Regions from separate parts of the Frankia umida genome, predicted to be linked through region 1. Evidence: riboswitches for the same ligand, from Rfam matches in the RefSeq annotation. Region 1 holds a riboswitch; each other region holds the start of a gene.

The links. A riboswitch is a leader RNA that binds a small molecule or an ion and turns the genes downstream of it on or off. The one in region 1 is predicted to bind cobalamin.
Region 2: it holds a riboswitch for cobalamin, as region 1 does, so the genes downstream of both, MXD59_RS16180 (VWA domain-containing protein) here and MXD59_RS05005 (ABC transporter substrate-binding protein) in region 1, are expected to answer to the same signal.
Region 3: it holds a riboswitch for cobalamin, as region 1 does, so the genes downstream of both, bluB (5,6-dimethylbenzimidazole synthase) here and MXD59_RS05005 (ABC transporter substrate-binding protein) in region 1, are expected to answer to the same signal.

Annotation. Positions count from the first base shown of each region.
Region 1 is NZ_JALKFT010000003.1:275,099-282,203, reverse strand. It holds gene nicT (Nickel transporter NicT) at 1-334, opposite strand, end outside; gene MXD59_RS05015 (hypothetical protein) at 635-1,009, opposite strand; gene MXD59_RS05010 (CbtB domain-containing protein) at 1,467-1,685, shown strand; cobalamin riboswitch at 1,881-2,071, shown strand; gene MXD59_RS05005 (ABC transporter substrate-binding protein) at 2,102-3,421, shown strand; gene MXD59_RS05000 (FecCD family ABC transporter permease) at 3,432-4,559, shown strand; gene MXD59_RS04995 (ATP-binding cassette domain-containing protein) at 4,559-6,574, shown strand; gene MXD59_RS04990 (DUF7676 family protein) at 6,571-7,105, shown strand, end outside.
Region 2 is NZ_JALKFT010000016.1:14,636-21,740, reverse strand. It holds gene MXD59_RS16190 (GrpB family protein) at 98-649, opposite strand; gene MXD59_RS16185 (pentapeptide repeat-containing protein) at 691-1,821, opposite strand; cobalamin riboswitch at 1,953-2,100, shown strand; gene MXD59_RS16180 (VWA domain-containing protein) at 2,351-5,116, shown strand; gene cobO (cob(I)yrinic acid a,c-diamide adenosyltransferase) at 5,113-5,721, shown strand; gene MXD59_RS16170 (cobyrinic acid a,c-diamide synthase CobB) at 5,715-7,105, shown strand, end outside.
Region 3 is NZ_JALKFT010000017.1:31,684-38,788, forward strand. It holds gene MXD59_RS16855 (HEXXH motif domain-containing protein) at 1-1,707, opposite strand, end outside; gene MXD59_RS16860 (hypothetical protein) at 1,707-1,892, opposite strand; gene MXD59_RS16865 (serine/threonine-protein kinase) at 2,061-4,358, opposite strand; cobalamin riboswitch at 4,513-4,690, shown strand; gene bluB (5,6-dimethylbenzimidazole synthase) at 4,732-5,442, shown strand; gene MXD59_RS16875 (serine/threonine-protein kinase) at 6,139-7,105, shown strand, end outside.

The sequences.
Region 1 (7,105 bases):
CACCTTCGGCTTCCCGCGCCGTGTTGTCGGCGATGAGCTTACGAGTGGTGTTGTCGACAGCGGCGATGTGGTCGGCGTCGAAGGCGTGGCGGAGTCCGAAGGTATAGGCCAGGACGCCGACCCCGGCGGTGAACACCGGATGGTCGCCGCCGAGATGGTAGCCATGCGGGGTGACAAGGGTGAGCAGAACGACAAATCCCACCACGTGCAGCAGGACGATAAACGCGGTCATCCCCGCCAGGGACCGCTTGTCCGCCCCCGTGAGGCTGTGCCGGAACCGGGCCAGCCGCCTCGGCAGGGACGGCTCGCCGACGCCGGGGGATGGGTGGGCCACCAGAGGTCTCCTCACTGCGGGGAACAGGCTCGACGCGGGCCCAGGAGGGAATGGGCCGGGCGCAGGCCGAGCGGCCACGCGGAAGCAGGACCCACATCGCTCGGCTGGATCGGCGAGTGGTCCGTGTCGTGACTGCGGGGCACCGGATCGGACAGGTCAGCCGGAGGCGCCGGAAGGGCTCCGTCGACCCGCCGGCATCAACACAGATGCAACTATGTCGCTCTTGCAAGGATGTTGCAACTGGCATGATGTGGGGCCGACCGCGCTGGTTTGGCTGATGGGGCGCCGTCAGGCGGCCCATCAGCGCTCGCGGCGTCCATAGATGGCAAGCGTCGCGGGGCCGACGACATCCAGCCCGGGGATCGCCGCCAGATGCGCGACCGCGCCGGGAGCGGGTTCGGCCGGGCTCCGCGATCTCGCGCAGCGTGCCGCAGCGGGTACACACGACATGCAGATGGGGCTGTTCGGCCGCCCCAGGGCGGCTGCTACGTCAGCGATGAGCTGCCGCAACCGCGCCTGTTCGTCGCGCAGGATGTGGCCGCGGCTGGTCTCGGCGCCGAACTGGCGCCGGCTGGCCTGCAGTCGCTCGTACTCCGCCCGGGGGACAGTCGCGAATTCTTCGTCATCTTCTTCGTCATCGTCGACCGGCCGTCGGGGCTTCACAGTCTCCGCCACAGCTTCTCTGGCGTCCGGGCGATTACCCATTCGGATGAAATGTAACTCTCAGTGACATAATCATGGCAGGTGAGCCGCACAGGACACGCTCACGTTCCGCACCTCCCGGCTCGCCAGAGTCGGGCACTACCAGACGGTCCTTGCGGGATCCCAGAAGCCCACCCCGCGATGATCGGCCCCAGCCCGGTGGCCGTGGCGCGACCCCAGGGTTCCCGTCGAACCTGCCCGCTCCGGTCACACCGAGCCGGCTGGCCACATTGTCCGTTCTGTTCTCAGTTGTTGACAGGAACCCGGTGGAAACCAGATAATCCGATTGCTTGTGCGAGGAAGCCGGTGAAATCCCGGCACGGTTGCGCCACTGTGACCGGCCCGTCCGTCCTTCGGGGCGGCGGGGCGGGAGTCAGACCCGAGCACCAGCAGTCCAACCAGTCGGGACGCACAATCCCAGGGGGCACCTATGACGACACCCATCGCCGATCCGCAGTCGCGGCATCGGTCGATCTCCTTCCCGCTGACGGCTCGAGCGGCGGCCTTGGGCCTGACCGCGCTGCTGTCGCTGCTACTGCTCTACTTCATCGGAGTCGATCAGGGCGCCACGTCGATGTTCGGCTCGGATACGCATATCCACGAGTTCGTCCATGACGCGCGTCACTTCCTCGGCTTCCCCTGCCACTGAGCAGGGGTTGACGACGCGGATGCGGCGGCGGTCGCGCCACGAGACCGGGCTGGTTTCCCTTCCCGATGACTCGCGTTCTGGCCGGCCATCTCCCTGCTTCGGCATTCTTCCGGCATTTGGTTCACTGACCGGCAGAAATTCCGGGTGATAGCAGCACAATCAGCCAGTACTTCTTGCGGGCAGATAATTTTCAGCATATTTTTGCCATGTCGTGGTGTTCGGGAAGCCGGTGACAGGCCGGCGCGGCCCTCGCCACTGTGATCGGGATTTCCCGGCCTTTTCCACGTCGTCCGCGTGGAGTCACTGGGCTGCTGTTGCGCCTGGGAAGGCGGGCCGGGGAAGGCTTACCCGTCAGCCAGGAGACCGGCCACGGCATCCGAGTGACCCTTCCACGAGGTGTTGGAGAGGCGGTCCGCGTGCGCGCGCCGACATACCTTTTTCTTCCCATCGATGCCGGACGACGCCACCGCGGCGAGCCCGGGAGATCCGATCCGTCCCCTGCGCGGTCGCCGAGGTGGGCGCGCCGCTGCCGTGGTGGCGTCCGGCCGCTGGTCGCTGTCCTCGCCGCGCTCCTTGCCGCGGTGTCCCTCGGTGCCTGCGGGGACGACGACCCGGGGTCGGCGGGCGGAACCGACGCCCGCGGCTGCATCACCGACTTCAGGCAGGACACCGACTACTTCCCGGTCAAATCGACGTTCAGCCACGCCCGAAACGTCACGATCAGCTATCACCAGAGCTATCAGGTACTCACCGTCAAACAGCCCTACCCGGATGGCCGGCCCGAGTCCTATGTGCTGGTGCACTGCGGCGCGCCCGCGCCGACGCTCACCGGCGCGCTCGGATCAGCGCCACGGATCGAGGTGCCGATCCGCAGCCTGTACTCGGGATCGACGACCCATCTGCCGCTGCTCGTCGACCTGGACCGCACCGACACCCTGACCGGGGTGGCCAGCGCCGCCAGCGTCGTCAACGCCGACATCCGCCGCCTGATCACCGAGGGCAGGGTCACCGAGTACGCCGCCGGCGGGAAGATCAACGTCGAGAAGGTCGTCACCGGCCGGCCGGACGTGCTGATGACCGACGGCACCGACTCACCGGACTACGCCGCCATCCGGCGCGGCGGGGTCCCGGTCGTCGCCAACGCCGAATGGCTGGAGGGCGACCCACTCGGCCGCGCCGAATGGATCAAGGTGATGGCCGCGCTCACCGGCGACGAGGAGAAGGCCGGCAAGGTCTTCGACCGGATCGCCGGCGACTACACCGCGATCGCCGCGAAGGTCAGCGGTGCCGGTCAGCAGCCGGTCGCCGTCCTGCCGGGCTCGATGTACCAGGGCACCTGGTACATGCCCTCGGGCGGCAGCTACGTCGGCAAGCTTCTCGCCGACGCCGGTGCCGGCTACCCGTGGTCGGGCACCCGCGACACCGGCAGCCTGGAACTCGCCTTCGAGGCGGTGTATGCCAAGGCCGGGTCCGCGCCGATCTGGCTCGCCGACGGCGAGTGGAAGACGATCGGCGACGCGACGAAGGAGGACTCCCGTTACGGCACGCTGGCCGCGACCCGCGCCGGCGGCCAGGTGTGGACGAACACGCTGGTGATCGGCCCTGGTGGCGGTAACGACTACTGGGAACGCGGGGTCACCGGCCCCGATCTCGTCCTCGGCGACCTCGTCGCGATCCTGCATCCCGACCTGGCGAAGGACCACCGGTTCGCCTTCTACCGTCGGCTGACCTCATGAGCCGGGCATCGTGACCGCGGGCCTGCCCGCCGGCGGCGTCGTCGTCGATCATCGACTGGCGGTCGACGCACAGGCGACCGGTGCTCCTGCGGCCGTGGCCAGGCGGCGGCCGGTCGGCGCGCTGCTCGGCCTCGCCGTCGCGACCGCGGCGATGTTCCTGCTCGCCGTCGCGGTCGGCTCGGTGTGGGTGCCGTTGCCGGACACCCTGCGGGTGCTCGTCGGCGCGGACCCCACCGATCCACGCTGGTCGGTGGTGATCACACAGGTGCGGCTGCCACGGGCGGCGACGGCGGCGCTCGCCGGTACCGCCCTCGGGGTGGCCGGCCTGCAGATGCAGACCCTGTTCGGTAATCCGCTGGCCGATCCGTACTCGCTCGGGGTGAGCGCCGGGGCGAGCCTCGGCGTCGCCCTCGTGGTCACCGGTGCCGGCGGGTCGGCGGGGGCGTTCACCGCCGGCGCCATCGGTACCGGGCGGGTCGCGGTCGTCGCCGCCGGTGCCCTGGGCGCGGCCGTGGTGCTGTCCGCGGTGCTGCTGCTCGCCCGCTGGGTCCGCTCGGTCGTCACCCTGCTCGTCATCGGCGTCATCGTCGGCGCGGCGGTGTTCTCGTTCATCGGGCTGCTGCTGACCTGGACCGCGCCGCAGCGTGCCCTGCAGTACTGGACCTGGCAGCTCGGCAGCTACTCCGGGGTCTCCCCCGGCGACCTCGTCGTGTTCGCGCCGACGATCGGGGCCGGCCTGCTGCTCGCGCTCGGTTCGATGAAGCCGCTCAACGCCCTGCTGCTCGGGGAGAACTACGCCCGCACCGTGGGGGTGCACGTCCGCCGGCTGCGTACTGTCACCCTGCTCGGCGCATCGCTGCTCGCCGGGACGGTGACGGCGTTCTGCGGCCCGATCAGCTTCCTCGGCATCGCCGTGCCGCATCTGGCCCGCCGGCTGCTCGCCACCGCCGACCATCGTGTTCTGCTGCCCGCCTGCGCGCTCGCCGGGGCGGTCGTGTCGCTGTTCTGCTCGATCGTCGCCCAGGTGCCCGGTACCGGTCTGGCGCTGCCGATCAACATCGTGGCCTCCCTGATCGGCGCGCCGATCGTCATCGCGGTGCTGCTGCGGGCCAGCTCTACCGTCGCGAGAACCGTCTGATGGCCGACGTCGAGCGTCCCGACCCGGCCGACCCGATCGACCCCACCGACCCCGCCGGCCTGGCCAACCCGGCGACGACCGGCGGGCTGCGGCTGGTCGGTCTGACCATCGGCTACCGGCACGGCCGACGGCGCACCGCCGTGCTGACCGGCCTGACCGCGCTCGCCCGCCGCGGCGAGCTCACCGTCCTGCTCGGCCCGAACGGCACCGGCAAATCCACCCTGCTGCGCACCCTCGCCGGCCTGCAACCACCGCTGGCCGGCCGGATCACCCTCGACCGCGCGGACCTCACCGCCCTGACCCCGCGGGAGCGGGCCCGCCGCATCGGCGTCGTGCTCACCGACCGGGTCGACATCCCCCTGGCCCGCGGCCGCGACCTCGTCGCCCTCGGCCGCCACCCGCACACCGACCTCACCGGCCGGCTCACCGACCACGACCGGGAGACCATCGACTGGGCGATCACCGCCGTCGGCGCGAGGCCCCTCGCCGACCGGCTCCTCGACGAACTGTCCGACGGTGAACGCCAACGGCTGTTCGTCGCCCGCGCCCTCGCCCAGCAGCCGTCGGTGATCCTGCTCGACGAGCCGTCGGCCTTCCTCGACGCACCGTCCCGGGTGGCGCTGACCGCACTGCTACGGCGACTCGCCCGCGACCGCGACCTCGCCGTCGTCGTCTCCACCCACGACCTCGAACTCGCCCTGCGCGTCGCCGACGCCACCTGGCTGCTCGACGCAGGCGGCACGCTGCACACCGGGAGCCCCGAGGAACTGATCCTCGACGGCCGCATCGCCGCCACCTTCGACAGCGACGAACTCCACTTCGACCCGATCACCGCCGCCTTCGTCCCCCGCCCCCCGATCGTCGGCACCGCCCGGGTACGGCCCGACCGGGTGGCCGAGCCGACCGCGATGGTCGGCGCCCTCGAACGCGCCCTGCGCCGCGAGGGATGGCAGATCACCGCCACCGGCCCCGTCGACCTGGAGATCGCCCCGATCGCGGCACCCGCCGGGTTCCACGGCGCCGCCGACGGCCTGACCACCTCGTTGCCGGACCTGCCGGCCGCGCTGCGCTGGATCCGTTCCCACACCGCGGCACGGCCCGACAGCGGCTGGTCCACCCGCCACGCCGACCCTGCACACACCACGGCGACCCTCGCGGGCCTGGCCGACGTCGGCCCCTACTTCGCCGTCGAGCTCACGGCCCCGGCCCGACCAGCCACATCGCACGCCCCGGCCCCCTCTGGCCCAACCCCCTCGGGCGCCATGGCTGAAGGTGGTGCGCTGTCGGCGCCGGTCGACGGGTTGTACCGGCCCGGCGGTCCCCTCGCCGCCGCCGTCGACGAGCTCGGTGGACGACTGGGCACCGTCGAGCGGCGCGTCGCCGCGTCCACCCTGTTCCTCGGCTACGCGGCCCGGCTGTGGTCGATCGCCCTCGGCTGCTGGGAACGTGGTGGCACCGTCCCCGGTCTGCCCGCCGACCGGCTCGGAATCATCTCGGTGACCAGTTCACCCATCCGCCTGCTGCTCACCGACCCCGACGGCTGGTCCCCCACCGACCCGGACGATCTCGCCACCGCCGCCAGGCTGCTGATCGCGGCGGTCATCGACGGCCACCTGCGCCCCCTGGCCGCCGCGCTGCGCACCGAGACCCGCATCGCCCCCGGCCTGCTCTGGGGCAACGCCGCCTCCGCGCTCGTCGGCGCCACCCGCATCCTCGACCGCGAGATCACGACCCATACCCACGACGGGCCACAGCAGACCCCCAGCGAGGTCCGCGACCGGGCCCGCCGGCTCGGTCGACTCGTCGACACCGTCCTCGCCACACCGCCGCTGTCCGGCGCCGCCCACTACCGCCACCATGCCGACGGCACCCCGGACCTGACCACCTTCCTGCGCCGAAGCTGCTGCCTCTACTACCGCACCCCGACCGGCGGCACCTGCGCGGACTGCCCACTGACCCACGCACCCGCCGCCGGGCACCCTCGCGGCGGGCGACAGCGAACGGAGAAACCATGACCACCGCGGCCGGCTACCGGACCGTCGAGGAGTTCGGCACCGGCACCCTGCACCTGTTCGAGCTGCCCACCGACGAGCACACCCTGCTCGACATCCTCACCTATCTGTTCACCGAACAGTGGGCCCATATCAGCTTCGGGGTCCTCGTCCAGGGCGCCGCCTGGGAGATCACCACCGAGCAGCCGGCCCGACGGATCTCGATGTACGACGGCTACGCCACCATCGACCTGGGCCGCTGGCACTTCCACCTGTGCATCGGCGAGCACACCGCCAGCGGCCCCGAACTCGGCCGGGCCCGCCGCTGCGCCCGCGCCGAGCTCTACCGCCGCCTCGACCCGGGCGGCATCCCGATGAGCTGGGCCTTCCGCATGATCAACGGCATCGGCGAGCAGATGACGACAGTCTTCCTGCCCAACCCGTTCCTCAGCGACGTCCAGCAGCCACTCGACCCACCCGACTTCACCCGCCTCGCCGCCTGGGACCACCTCCGCGCCACCCACCTCGACCTCGACCCCGACCCGCTCGACCGCA
Region 2 (7,105 bases), on a different contig from region 1:
CCGGCGCCGCGCAGGGCCTTCTCGACGCAGGGCCTTCTCGACAGGCCGGGGCGTTGGCCAACCGGTCCATCGTGCTCGGTTCGTCCGTGACCCTCGTCTATTCGGGCAGCGGGACGCGGGGTGGGGGTGAAAGGCCGGCGTGGCGTAGGACCTCGTCGACGAAGGCGCCCTTGGCGTTGGTGTAGGCGTTGCGGTTGGTCGGATGCTCGCGGGCGAGCCGGCTCTTGAGCGCCGCGTAGTCACGGGCGAGAGCCGGGTCGGCACGCAGGGCGTCGCGGAAGGCCAGCAGGGCTTCGGCGTGGGAGTCGCCGTGTTCGATCACGTGGAGATGGTGGGTGCGGGCCTCGGGGCGGGGGCGCAGGAACCACAGCCGGTAGTGGCCGCACGGATCCTGCGGCCAGAACAGCCAGCCCGCCGCCTCCAGCGCCGGCACAGCGCCGCCGCGCGCCGCGTCGAGGGAACGCACGGGAGCGAGAACATCGATGACGGGCTTGGCGGGCAGGCCGACGACCGCCGTCGACCCGATGTGGGTGATCTGCGCTGCCAGCCACGGCGCGAGGATGACCGCGAGCCGGTCGTGTTGTTCGGCGAACCGGGCGGGCCAGGCCGGGTCGTAGCCGGCGAGGTACACGGGCTGATCAGCGGACATGCACGGCGTCCTCGCTGCGGTCGGTCAGCGGCTGTGGTTGGTCAGCGCGGGGTGCGCCGGCCGCGGCGGCGGTCACCTGCTGGTCGGCCGCGTCCCCGTCCCCGTGGCGTGGCCGACGGAGCTGGCGTGCTGCCGGTGCTCGTGGTGTCCGCCCTGGCCGTGGTGGGCCAGTGGGTGGGGTGGTCGAGACCGGTGGGCAGGCGGGTGGTGGCGTCGCCGCGGGCGGCGGCGAGCTGCATCGGGGTGAGGAACCACGCCCCGCGCAGGTCCGCGCCGCGCAGATCCGCCCCGCGCAGGTCGGCGCCGCGCAGATCGGCGCCGCGCAGGTCCGCGCCGTGCAGGTCGGCGCCGAGCAGCAGACGTCCGGTGAGGACCACGCCGCGCAGGTCCGCGCCGGCCAGCCGGGCGCCGATCAGATCCCCGTCGCGGACCCCGCGCCCGCCGGCCCCGCGGGTGCCGGCGTCGTTCGGGCCGGCCCGGCCGGTGGACGGGGCGGCCGGGCCGCGCAGGACGGCGCTGGCCTCGGTGAGAGCGAGATGGACGGTGCGGCGGTGGAGGTCGAGGTCGACGGCGCGCAGCCGGTCCGCGTCCGTGGTGGTGGTCAGGGTGAGGGTGGCGGTGAACAGTTCCCGCAGGCGGGCGGCCAGCGCCGCGGTGTCCGAACCCGACGGGTCGAGGGCGCTCAGGGCGGCGCCCAGGTGGTGAAGCGACTCGTGTAGGACCCGCAGGACCCCGAACACGGCGAACATCGCCGGCGCGTCGCCGGGATGGGTCCGCCAGGAACGGCCGGCGAAGGTGACCTGGGTGGTCTGCTGGCCGGCGCCGAGACAGTCGAAGGCGACGCAGCCGGCGAAACCGCGTCCGGTCAGCTCGGTGTGGATGCCGCAGCGATGCTCGCCGTCCAGATGCCGGCAGGCGACACCGGGGGGTTTGCTGATCGGGAAGTCCGCGGACGCGGTGAACCCGGGCATCACACAGCACAATCCCGCGCATCGGGCGCAGTCGGCGCGCAGCCCGGCCCGTACCCGCGCCACGTCCACCAGGGTGAGCGTGACCGCCGTGGCCCGGCCGGCGGCCGGGACGGACCCCGTGGCCGTCCCCGCCGTCCCCGTCGCCTCCGGGTCGGTGCAGGCGGGTGCGGGGGGTGGGCCGTCCGGTCGGGGGGTGGACACGGGGGGTCTCCTTCGCCTCGTCCCACCGGGAGCGCGGCACGTCGGCGGGTCGGGCCGGCAGGTGGGGCCTGGACGACGACGCCACCGCGGCCTGGCGGATGTGACATGCTGGCGGACGCGACAGCTAGCGGAGGAAGCCGGTGCGAATCCGGCGCGGTCCCGCCACTGTCACCGGAAAGCGCCGCCCTCCACGTGCCCTACAGCCACAGGGGCAGGTCACGACCGCCAGCGCGGTTGGAAGGCCGACGGCGGCGCGCGGGATCCGGGAGCCAGGATACTCCGGCCGTCGCGATGGACGACCACGGGCGAGGACCTGGGGAGGACCAGCGGCATGCCAGCACCACCCACAGCACCATCCGGTTCCACAGCACCACCCGGTTCCACAGCAGCACCCGGTTCCGCGGAACCGGCCACGGCCCTCCCGTCTGGTTGCGCGCAACCGTCGAGTGTCACCACCTCGCCGGCGGGTCGGGCCGATCCGTTCGCCGCGGACCGGGTCGGCGGGTTCCCGCTGGCGGCGGTCGTCGGGATGGACGATCTGCGGCTCGCGTTGCTGCTCAACGCGGTCAGCCCGGCACTCGGCGGGCTGCTGGTGCGCGGGGAGAAGGGCACGGCCAAGTCGACCGCGGTCCGCGGGCTTGCCGACCTGCTCGCCCCGGTCGAGGTGGTCCGCGGCTGCCGGTTCGCCTGCGCCCCGGCCGCCCCCGACCCGCGCTGCCCGGACGGACCGCATCCGCCCGCCTCCCCACCCGGCGCGGACCCCACGTCCACCTCGTCCGCGTCCACCTCGCCGGTGGCCGTGTCGGTGGTGCGGCCGGTGCGGCTGGTGGAGCTGCCGGTCGGCGCGTCCGAGGACCGGGTCACCGGCAGCCTCGACCTGGACCGGGCGCTCGCCGACGGGGTGAGTGTGCTGCGTCCGGGGCTGCTGGCCGCGGCCCACCGCGGCATCCTCTACGTCGACGAGGTGAACCTGCTCGGCGACCATCTCGTCGACGTCCTGTTGGACGCGGCCGCGACCGGTGTCGCCCACGTCGAACGCGACGGGGTGTCCGCCCGGCATCCGGCGCGGTTCGTGCTGGTCGGGACGATGAACCCCGAGGAGGGTGAGCTGCGCCCGCAGCTGCTCGACCGGTTCGCGCTCACCGTCACCGTCGCCGCCAGCCGTGACCCGCGGCTGCGCGCCAAGGTGGTCCGTCGCCGCCTGGCCTACGACGCCGACCCGGCCGGGTTCGTCGCCGCCTGGGCGCCCGCGCAGGCCCGCCTCGCCGCCCGGGTGGCCGCCGCCACCGTGCGGCTGCCGGCGGTGACCCTCACCGACGCCGCGTTGGACGCGATCGCCGCGATCTGCGCCGGCCTCGACGTCGACGGGATGCGCGCCGACGTCGTGCTGGCCCGCACCGCGCTGGCGCTCGCCGCCTGGTCGGGACGCGACACCGTGCGCGCCGCGGACCTGCGCACCGGCGCCCGCCTCGCCCTGCCGCATCGGCGCCGCCGCGGCCCGTTCGACGCCCCCGACCTCGACGACGCCACCCTCGCCGCGGTCCTCGCCGACGCCCTGGCCGGCCTCGATGACGCCGTGGCCGCCGAAACCGCCGCCCGTGAGCAGGCCGAGGCCCGCCGCCAGGCCGGCGCGTCCTCGAACGCCGCCACCGCCCGCCACCCCGACACCGGGAACAGCCCCGAGGATCCTGATGGGTCGGAGGGCCCCGGCGGGAACGACGACGGCGATCACGATGAGGACGGTCCCGACGGTCCTGGTGGATCTGGCGGGTCTGGGGGACCCGGCGGGTCCGGTCAGGGTCCGGGAGACGGTTCCGCGGAACCGGGCGGGATGACCGACACCGGCGACCCGGACACCGGCGACCCGCGGGCCACCACCCCCTACGACCTGGACAATCCCTACGATCTCGACCCGGACGGTGATCTTCTCACCCCGGACGACCACGACCTCGACACCGCCCGGGACGCCGCCCGGCCCGGTGACAGCGCGCAGCCTGGTGATCCCGAGCTGGCCGCTGCCGGCGCGGATGCCGACGCCCCGACCGTGGACACCCTGGCCGACGACCCGCGGGCCGCCGCACCATCCGGCGCCCACCCGCCGGGTGCGGGTCGCCCCGCTTTCCCGCCCCGTCCCACCGGGCCCACCCTGGCCCCACCCGGGCAGCGCGGCCGACACGGCGCCGCCACCAGCACCGGCGGGGACGGCGGTGTGGGCCTGCCGGGACGGGCCACCGCGACCGGGACCGCCGCCGCACCGGGAGCGCTGTTTCGGCCGCGGACGCTCACCGTCGGCGGACTCGGCGCCACCTCGTCGGCCAGCGGACGCCGTTCCCCGGCGCGCACCACCCGCGGCGCGGTCGTCGCCACCAGTGCCACCGCCCCCGGCCTGCACCTGCCCGCCACCCTGCTCGCCGCCGCCCCCCACCAGCACGCCCGCGGCCGCCGCACCCCCCCGTCCACCCCGGACCTCACCCCGGACGTCACCCCGGGCAGTGTCCCGGGTGCCCTCCCGGAGGCCTCCCGGGGCGGCGGCCAGGGTGGGGGGAGGGCGTTGCGGCTGGTGCCGTCCGACCGGCGCGGCGCGCACCGTGTCGCCCGCGAAGGCAACCTGGTGCTGTTCTGCGTGGACGCGTCCGGGTCGATGGCGGCACGGGCCCGGATGACCCTGGTCACCACCGCGGTACTCGCCCTGCTCGTCGACGCCTACCAGCGCCGCGACCGCATCGGTCTGATCACCTTCCGCGGCGCCGGCGCCGAGGTGGTGCTCGCCCCCACCTCCAGTGTGGAGGCCGGCGCCGCCCGCCTGCACGCCCTGCCCACCGGCGGACGGACGCCGCTGGCCGCCGGCCTGCTGCGCGCCGGGCAGGTGCTCACCGCCGAACGGCGCCGCGACCCGTCCCGCCGTGCCCTGCTCGTCGTCGTCACCGACGGACGGGCCACCGCCGGCGGCGACCCGCTGCCCGTCGCCCGCGCCCTGCGCCGCAGCGCCCCCACGGCCCTGGCCGCATCCGCAACGTCCGGCGCCCACGGCGGCGGTGGGGGGCGGGGGACGGCCGCGGGTGGGCTGGCCAGTGTCGTCGTCGACTGCGAGACCGGCATGATCCGGCTGGGTCTGGCCGCCCGTCTCGCCGACGCCCTCGGCGCCCGGACCATCCCGCTCGACGCCCTACCCCTGCTGCACCCACCCGCCCCACCCACCCGACCGGCAGCACCCGCAGCCGCCGCCCGGCTGGCCGCACCAGCCCCGCCGGCCCCACGGGCCGTCCGCGTCGAGATCAAGGAGCCGTCCCGATGAGTCCGCAGGGGGTGCCGTCCACGGTGCCGGACGACGGGCTGACCACCCGGGCGCGCCGCGGCCGGCCGCTGCTGATCGTGCACACCGGCGACGGCAAGGGAAAGTCGACCGCGGCGTTCGGTCTGGCGTTGCGCGGCTGGGCGCAGGGCTGGCCGATCGGCGTCTTCCAGTTCGTCAAGTCGGCGAAATGGCGCATCGGTGAGGAGAAGGCCCTCGAGACACTGGGGGAGTCCGGCGCCGGCGGCACCGTCACCTGGCATCGGATGGGCGCCGGATGGAGCTGGATCCAGAACCGCGTCGACCCCGCCGGTGACCCGGCCGCGGCCGCCGCCGAAGGCTGGGCGCAGATCCGCCGCGACCTGGCCGCGCAGACCTACCGGCTCTACGTCCTGGACGAGATGACCTACCCGCTGCGCTGGGGCTGGCTCGACCTCGACGAGGTCGTCGACACCCTGCGCACCCGCCCCGGTGCCCAACATGTCGTCATCACCGGCCGGGCCGCCCCGACCCCCCTGCTCGACGCCGCCGACCTCATCACCGAGATGACCAAGGTCCGCCATCCCATGGACGCCGGCCAGAAAGGCCAGAAAGGCATCGAATGGTGACCGGCCCGACGCGCCGCCTCGACCTGCCCCGGCTCGTGCTGGCCGCACCCACCTCCGGCGCCGGCAAGACCACCGTCGCCACCGGACTGATGGCCGCGCTGGTCGCCCGCGGCCTGCGGGTCAGCCCACACAAGGTCGGCCCCGACTACATCGACCCCAGCTACCACACGCTGGCCACCGGCCGACCCGGACGTAACCTCGACGCCGTCCTGTGCGGACCGCAGCGGCTCGCCCCCCTGTTCGCCCACGCCGCCGCCGGCACCGACATCGCCGTCGTCGAAGGCGTGATGGGCCTGTTCGACGGGGTCGCCACACCCCGCGCCGGCGAGCAGGCCGACCACGCCTCCACCGCCCATGTCGCCCGCCTGCTCGACGCCCCCGTCGTCCTGGTCGTCGACGCCTCCGGGGCGTCCCGGTCGATCGCGGCGCTGGTCACCGGCTTCCGGATGTTCGACCCGCGGCTGCACCTGGCCGGTGTCATCCTCAACCGGGTCGGCTCCGCACGCCACCGCCGGCTGCTCACCGACGCGCTGGCCGACATCGGCATGCCCGTGTTCGGCGCGCTGCCCCGCGAGACCACCGTGCACACCCCGTCCCGGCATCTGGGACTGGTCCCCGCCGCCGAACGCCGCCCCGCCGCGGTCGCCGCCGTCGACCGCCTCGCCCACCTGGTCGCCACCACCTGCGACCTGGACGCCCTGCTGCGCGTCGCCCGCGCCGCCCCACCCCTGCACACCCCCACCTGGCAGCCCGCCGAAGCCCTCACCACCCCCGCACCCTCGCCCTCCCCGATCCCAGCCCCGACTCCGGCTCCGGCTCCGGCTCCGGTCCAGGCTTCGGCTTCGCGGCCGCCGTCGCCGCGCACAGGAGGACGGCCGGTGCGGGTCGCGATGGCCGGCGGGGCGGCGTTCACCTTCGGCTACGCCGAACACGCCGAACTGCTGCGCGCCGCCGGCGCCGACGTCGTCACCATCGACCCGCTGCGCGACGAGAGCCTGCCCGCCGGCACCGACGCGCTCATCCTCGGCGGCGGTTTCCCCGAGGAACACACCGCCGACCTCGCCGCCAACCTCCCGCTGCGCGCCGCGATCGCCGCGTTCGCCGCCGCCGGACGTCCCATCAGCGCCGAATGCGCCGGCCTGCTCTACCTCGCCACCACCCTGGACGGCGTCCCCATGTGCGGGGTGCTCGACGTCGCCGCCGTCATGGGCCCCCGCCTCACCCTCGGCTACCGCCACGCCATCGCCGCCACCGCCAGCCCCCTGACCCCCGCCGGCACCCCGCTGGGCGCCCACGAGTTCCACCGCACCGTCCTGCCCGCCCCCGGCACGGCGACCGGGGCCGCCTGGTGGCTTCCCGTCGCCGACGACCCTCTCCCACCCGC
Region 3 (7,105 bases), on a different contig from region 1:
CAGGGCCAGATCGTGGTCGCGGCGGATGAGGGCGCAGTCGGCGTCGGTGGCGCCGCGATAGACCCGCGCCGGGCCGTCGCGTTCGACGCCGCGGAAGGCATCCCGGTCGGCCAGCCACAGCCGGGCCAGGCAGGCCCGGGTGTCGAGGGCGCGGGCGTCCGGATCGGGTTCGAGGCGCCCCGTCGGCGCGGACGACCCCACGGGCGGCGGACCGCCCGCCTGCCAGGTCACGGCGAGTGCGCGGGCCGCGCGCGGCGCCACGGTGAGATGGTGCGCCTCCCACAGCGCGCGGGCGTCCGCGGTCACCAGCTCCGCGAGGCGCTGGGCCTGCGCCGGGACGGGTTCGGAGAGCCAACCGGCCACCGTGCTGACGACACCGGTCACGAAACGGCGCCCGAGGGCGGTCAGCGGCCCGGTCCGCAGCAGGTCCCGTCCGGTCTCCCACACGGCGCGCCGGCCCAGCGCGAACTCGAAGTGCGCGAGCATGGCCTCGTCTGCCCGGGCATGTCGGCGCTGGGTCCGCCAGAAGTCGGTGACACCGAAGAACGCGTACACCCCCTGGACGGCGCTGCGCGCCGGCCGCGGATCGTCGCGCCAGGGGACCCGGCGCAGCTGCGGCGCCGCCGCCGGGTCGACCAGATCACCCAGGTGCAGCATGGCACCGAGCACGCCGTGGCGTAGCTCGTGGGCTAGGGTGACCGCGCCGTCCACCGCGTCCGGGGGCAACGACATCACGACGCTGCCCACGGCATCGCCGGACGTCGCGCTGAACGAGCGGAAGCGGGTGGTGGACGGCGCCGGGACGACCGCGGTGATCGCCGCGTCCACCGCCGCCGCGGTTCCCGGATGGCCGGTGCGCAGGACCTCCCGGGCCGCGGCCAGGCACCGCTGCCACCGCGCGATCTCCGCGGCGGGCAGCCACTCGGGCCGGGCGTCACTGTCCGCCACCCGGTACGGGTCGGCGTCCTCGAGGATCAGCCTGCCGCCGACCGTGCGGGTCCGGCGCCATCGGGGTGCCGCGTGCTGGTCGTCCGGGGGTGGCGGGCCGTCGGGTGGGTCGGCAGTGGGCACGCGGACCCTGTCCGCCGGGCCGACGATCCACACCGCCGGACCCGGGCCCGCACCGGTGCCGGTGCCGGTGCGCGGATCAGGGCTTGGGGCGGGGTCGGCGGTGCCGCTGGTGACGGTCGCGATGTCCCAGGGGTCCAGCCCGCTCAGGTGCGCGTGGCCGAGGGAGGGCAGATGAACGACGCCGTGGCGGGTGGGAACCGCGAGGTCACAGGCACAGCCGGAGCGCACCGCTGCGGCGGCGGCCAGGGCGTGCAGGTAGCCGACGTCCACCCACAGGGGCGCGCTGGCGGACGACCGGTCGCGCAGCCGGCGCAGCAGCCGGGCGGCCCACGCCCCGGTGAACGGCTGGTCGAGCACCGCGCGCACGGCCGGCGGGCTGCGGCGCTCCGCCTCGACCAGCAGCTCCCAGGCCTCGTCCACCGGGGCCAGCGGGCCCGGCGCCCCCGGTCGCGCGCTGAGCAGGTCCAGGGCCGCGCGCATCGCGATGCGACGGTAGCTGATCTCGGCGTCCAGCAGGCGCCGCACGACGGCCGGCTCGAGCTCACCCAGGGCCAGACTGTCGACGTCGGCCCCGGACAGCTGATGCAGTGCCACACCCGGGTCCGGGTGGGCCGGGCCGGGCGGCGCGGAGGGCATCAGTGCAGCCGTTGCCAGCAGCCACCGCCGTCATCGGCCCGCTTGTGCCAGGCGCACCGCGGGTCCAGGTCGTCGAGCAGACGATCGACCTCGTGGCGAAGGGTGTCGTCGGTGCTGGTGCGGAGTCTGTCCAGACTCAGTCCGCGTACGTCGGTGAGGTACAGACCGAGGGTGGCGTCAGCCATGGCGCTCCCGTTCATCCCCGACGGTTTCCGCTCGGTGGCCGAAACCGGCAGCCGAAACGTCACCTGTCAGGCAGAAGGTCAAGGCCGCATTTCGAGTGTCGCACAACCAGCCCTTGTGACGCGGCGATCCCCGGTGACACAAGGGGAAGGCGACGGTCGGCCGAGGGATCAGCGCGAGGCGCAGGACGCCCGGATACCGAGGCCCTCGTAGTACTTCTCGGCCGCGCTGGCCAGGGGGACCAGGCAGTACAGCGAGCTGGTCGAAATGGCGTCGTGGACGGAGCGGAACTGCCGCCCGTCGTCGGCCCCCCACAGGGCCCACTCGAAGTCGGCGCGGTGGATGTCCAGGGTGCGTGCGGCGAAAGCGACCAGATCCGGATCGGCGCCCTTGTCGACGACCAGCCCGTTGGGCGCACCAATGGTGTTCACCGCCGGCACGTCGCCGTAGTCGCCGGAGGTCACGGGCACCGACTCGTACACCCGGCCGGCGATGAACCTGGAGCCGAGCCGGAAGCGGTAGGCGGCGTCCCAGTTCGCCATCATCGCCGGAAGTTCGTCGGCCAGCGGCAACAGCCGTATCCGCAGCCCGTCACCCAGGGCCCGCACAATCTGCGGGGTTGGTGCCCCGCCGGCCCACAACAGGCCGTCGATGCGGCCGGCGGCCAGATCCGCCAGGCCCCGGGGAAGGTCGCTGGCCACCTTCGACGGTGTGCATTTCAGCAGGTTCTGAAACAGCACCTGACCAAGCTGTTCGGTGCCGGAGCTTTTCAGGCCGGTGGAGATCGTGCGGTCACACAGCTGCGCCGCGGTGGTGATCGGCGAATCGGCCCGCACGATCAGGTGGAGCAGGTCGAACCAGAGCGGGCCGACCGTGCGCAGGTCGGTCAGCGGCATGTTGCTGAACTGGTTGACCCCGAACCGCGCGTCGACGGTGGTGTTGAGCTGGACCACGGCCATCGCGCAGGTCGCGCCGGCCGGGTCCTGCAGGCGCAGCAGGTTGTCGCCGGTGCCGTTGGTGGCCAGCACATCCACGGCGGTACCGGGATAGCGCTCGGTGATGCGGGCGGCCAGCTTCTTGCCGTAGGCGTTGTACGGGGTGCCGTGCTGCCCGGTGTAGATGTTGACGGTCGAGCATGCCCCCAGCCGGGCGTAGGGATGCCACGGGGAGATCGGCGAGGTCGGCACCAGCACGGCGACCAGGGCCAGGACCGCCGCGATGGCCACGATCAGGCCCGCCACCGCGCGCCGACGGCGCCGTGGCCGCCCCGGCTCCGGCGCCCGGGTGCCGGGGGCGATTCCAGCGCCCGCGCCGTTCGCGCCGCCCGCATCGCCGTTCAGGGACCGGATGTCAGGGGGCCTCCCGGTCGGCTCGGGGACCGTCTGCCGCGGTGGCGCGATGATCGTGGTCTCCCAGACCTGGTCGGCCGGTTCCGCCTCGGCGTCCCCCAGCAGGCTGGCGATCAGCTGGCCGGCGTCGGGGCGACGGTAGGGGTTCTTGTGCAGCGCCCGGCGGACGATCACCTCGAGGTCGGGGGCGAGGCCGGACAGGTCCGGCTCCTCGTAGACGACCCGGTCGAACAGCTCCGCGAAACTGCCCTCACCGAACGGCGCCCGGCCGGTCGCCGCGTACAGCACCACACCGGCCCAGGCGAAGACGTCCGCCGGCCGGGAGATGTCGAAACTGCCCTGATGGCGGGCGCGCTGCGCCTGCTCCGGGGCCATGTAGGCCGGGGTCAGCCACTGCGGGACGTCCGGATCGTCGCCGCGGTCGGCCCCCGTGCGCGCGGGCCCGACCAGCGCCGCGGCCACCCCGAAGTCGATGACCCGCGGGCCGAGAACGGCCAGCAGCACGTTCGCCGGCTTGAGATCCCGGTGCACCACCCCGGCGTTGTGAATGGCCCGCAGCGCCGAGGCCACACCTATCGCGAACCGTTTGGTGTCGTGCTCCGACAGCGGCACACCGGAGGTGATCTGCTGGCGCAGATCGGGGCCGTTGACATACTCCGTCACCAGGTAGGGGGTGTCACCGGTGTCGAAGTCGAGGACCGCCGCCGTGCAGAAGGGCTGCACCTGCCGGGCGTTCTCGATTTCCCGCAGGAATCGGCCCCGGAAACCCGGCGCGAGGACGTACTCGGAACGGATGGCTTTGACCGCCACCGGGGCGGCCCCGTCGCGGGCGGCATAGTAGACGGTCCCCATCCCGCCTTCGCCGAGAACACGCTGCAGGCGATATGGTCCGATTTCGTCCGGATCGTGCGGGCGAAGGGGTAGTCCGGGCAGCTCCCACCGGCCGCCAGTGCCGACACCCGGCACTGGACGTTCGCCAGGCGGGAATCCCGGGCCGACCGTCACGCTGCTCCCCGTCCGACGTGATCCGACCAGTTGCACTCCGGTGAGCCCGGCTGCTCGGAGGAACCATACCGGAGTGAAAAGTCCTCGGGAAATGGGCCCGGGCGCCGTTTTCACGGTTCGGCCGCAACCCGCCGGCTCTCCCGCCGCTCCTGCGCCGACGGTCGCGTCGTTCGTCCCGGACGTGACTGGCCCGGACGTGACTGGCCCGGACGGGTGACGAACCGGCGGACCGGAGCCGGCGAGCGGGTAGCGTCCGCCCCGGCAACGTATGCGGGGTGTCCCGGGTGACCGGGAAGAATCGGGAAGCCGGTGGAAGTCCGGCACGGGCCCGCCGCGGTGACCGGGGAGCAGCCGCCCACGCGTCTCCCACGCAGCCACTGGGCCGGATCGGCCTGGGAAGGCGGGCGGTCGGCGTCGATCCGGGAGTCCGAAGACCGGCCCCGCCACAGCGCCGCCCTCACCGGCGGCCCGGCAGCGGGAGCCTGGCGTGTCCACCGAACGTGATCGTCGCACCATCGAGACCGAAACCCTCTACGACCTGCTGTATCGCCGCCGGGATGTACGCGGCGAGTTCACCGGCGCCCCGGTGCCCGACGCGGTGCTGCACCGCGTGCTCGCCGCCGCGCATGCCGCGCCGAGTGTCGGGCTGAGCCAGCCCTGGGACTTCGTCGTCGTCACCGACCTCGCCACCCGGCGTGCCTTCGCCGCGCATGTCCAGCGCGAGCGGGCGGTGTTCACCGAGTCCCTGGACGCCGCGCGGGCCGCCCGGTTCGCCCCGATCCGCATCGACGGGGTGCTGGCGTCCTCGCTGTCGCTGGTCGTCACCTACGACCCGGCCCGCGGTGCCCCCGCGGTGCTGGGCCGGCATGCGATCGCCGACACCGGGCTCTACTCGGTCTGCCTGGCGGTGCAGAACCTGTGGCTGGCCGCGACCGCGGAGGGCCTCGGCGTCGGCTGGGTGTCGTTCTACCGCGAACCGTTCGTCCGCGACCTGCTCGCGATCCCGGCCGGCATCCGCCCGGTCGCCTGGCTGTGCCTGGGCCCGGTGACAGCCCTGCGTGAACTGCCCGACCTGGAGCGGCACGGCTGGGCCCGACGCCGCCCGCTGGCCGACGTCCTGCACCGCGAGCGGTGGCAGGCCCGTCCCGAGACCGAGGCCGAGACCCAGGCGGAGGCCGAGACCCAGACCCAGCCGTGACGAGGCCACGGTCGGTCGTTCGCCCATCCGCCCATTAGTCCGCCTGTTCGTCCGCTCGTGCACATGCCGGCCTCGGCCGCATGCCGAGGGTTGTTTGGTAGGGAGAGGCCGCAATCCCTGAACAACCCTCGGCATCACACCTACCAGGCCTCGGCATCAGGTCCCCGGTCCCCGGTTCCAGAGCTGCTGGCGTTCGGTATCAGGTCTGCGGCGTTCGGTATCAGGGCTATGCCCCTTCGGCGTTCCAGGCCCCTTCGGCGTTCCAGGCCCCTTCGGCATTCCAGGGTCTCGGTCGGGGTTCGGGACCGGGCCCGTTTGTGGGCTGCCCGTTCGGGCCATCCAGGTGGCCCTCGGGATGGTGGTGGCCACCCGGATGCGGGCGGGTCGCGGACCCGTCACGGTGGCTGCGGCCTGGCATACCGACGGGTTCGCGGGGGAACCGTCCACCCCCGGTGATGAAACCCATATTCACCTCGGACCGTGCGTTCGGCGTCGTCCGGCATCCTGACCAGGGACCGCACCTGGGACCGCCGGGTAGTGGTCCGTGCCCGCGGGCGCACGGAGAACGACGGCAGTCAGGCTGCCGGCTCCGGCGCGGGAGGGGGCGACGCGCGCGACGCATGGGGGAGACGCCGGCGGAATCGACCTGGAACTGCGTAGCGAAGTGGTGATGGCCAGCAGTGGTGAGAAGAAGCAGTGGTTAGAAGGCTGGGAAGTTCCTACACCCTGCTGACCCGGGTCGGCCGGGGCGGTATGGGCGAGGTGTGGCGCGGCCATGACGAGGCAGGCAATGTTCTTGCCTTCAAACTGCTGCTGCCACATTTCACCGCCGACCCTGGCGTGGTCGCCCGGTTCATGCGGGAACGCGCCATCCTGATCCGGGTTCAGTCGCCGTTCGTGGTGGCCATTCACGACCTGGTCGCCGAACGCGGTGATCTGGCCATCGTGATGGAGTACGTCGACGGTTCGGACCTGCGCCAGGAACTGCATCGACGGCGCACGCTACCGCCCGCCGAGGCGGTCGGCCTGATCGTCGACATCCTCACCGGGCTGGCGACCGCGCACCGGCTGGGCATCGTCCATCGTGACCTCAAACCGGAGAACGTGCTGCTCGACCGGCGGGACGGGACCTCGCAGCCCAAGGTCTCCGACTTCGGGATCGCCGGGCTGTGCGCCTCGGCGACCCGCCTGACCGTCCCCGGCGGGATGCTCGGCACCCCGCTGTACATGGCGCCGGAAAGCGTCGACGGGGGAGTGGTCGGCCCGGCCGCGGACGTCTACGCCGCCGGAACGATGCTCTACGAGATGCTCTGTGGCGTCGCGCCGTTCGCCGGCCGGGAGATGCTCTCCATCCTGCGTGCGCACGCGGACCTCGCGCCGGGACGGCCACCGGGCATCCCCGACGAGCTGTGGGCCGTGCTGGCCGCGATGCTCGCGAAGGACCCGCAGCAGCGGCCCGACGTCGATCAGCTGCGGGCCCTGCTGCCTGGTCTCGCGGGGATGGCCGCCGGTCTTGGCCTGGACACGCCCCCCGCGTCGAGCCGGGTCCACTCGATTCCCGTGCCTGAGCAGGTCCGCTCGCGGACCGGTGTTCCCTCCTGGGTGCCTGTCCCCGTCCGCTCGGGCGCGTCCGGCGAGGCGGCGGCGCTGCTGACGTCGCTGC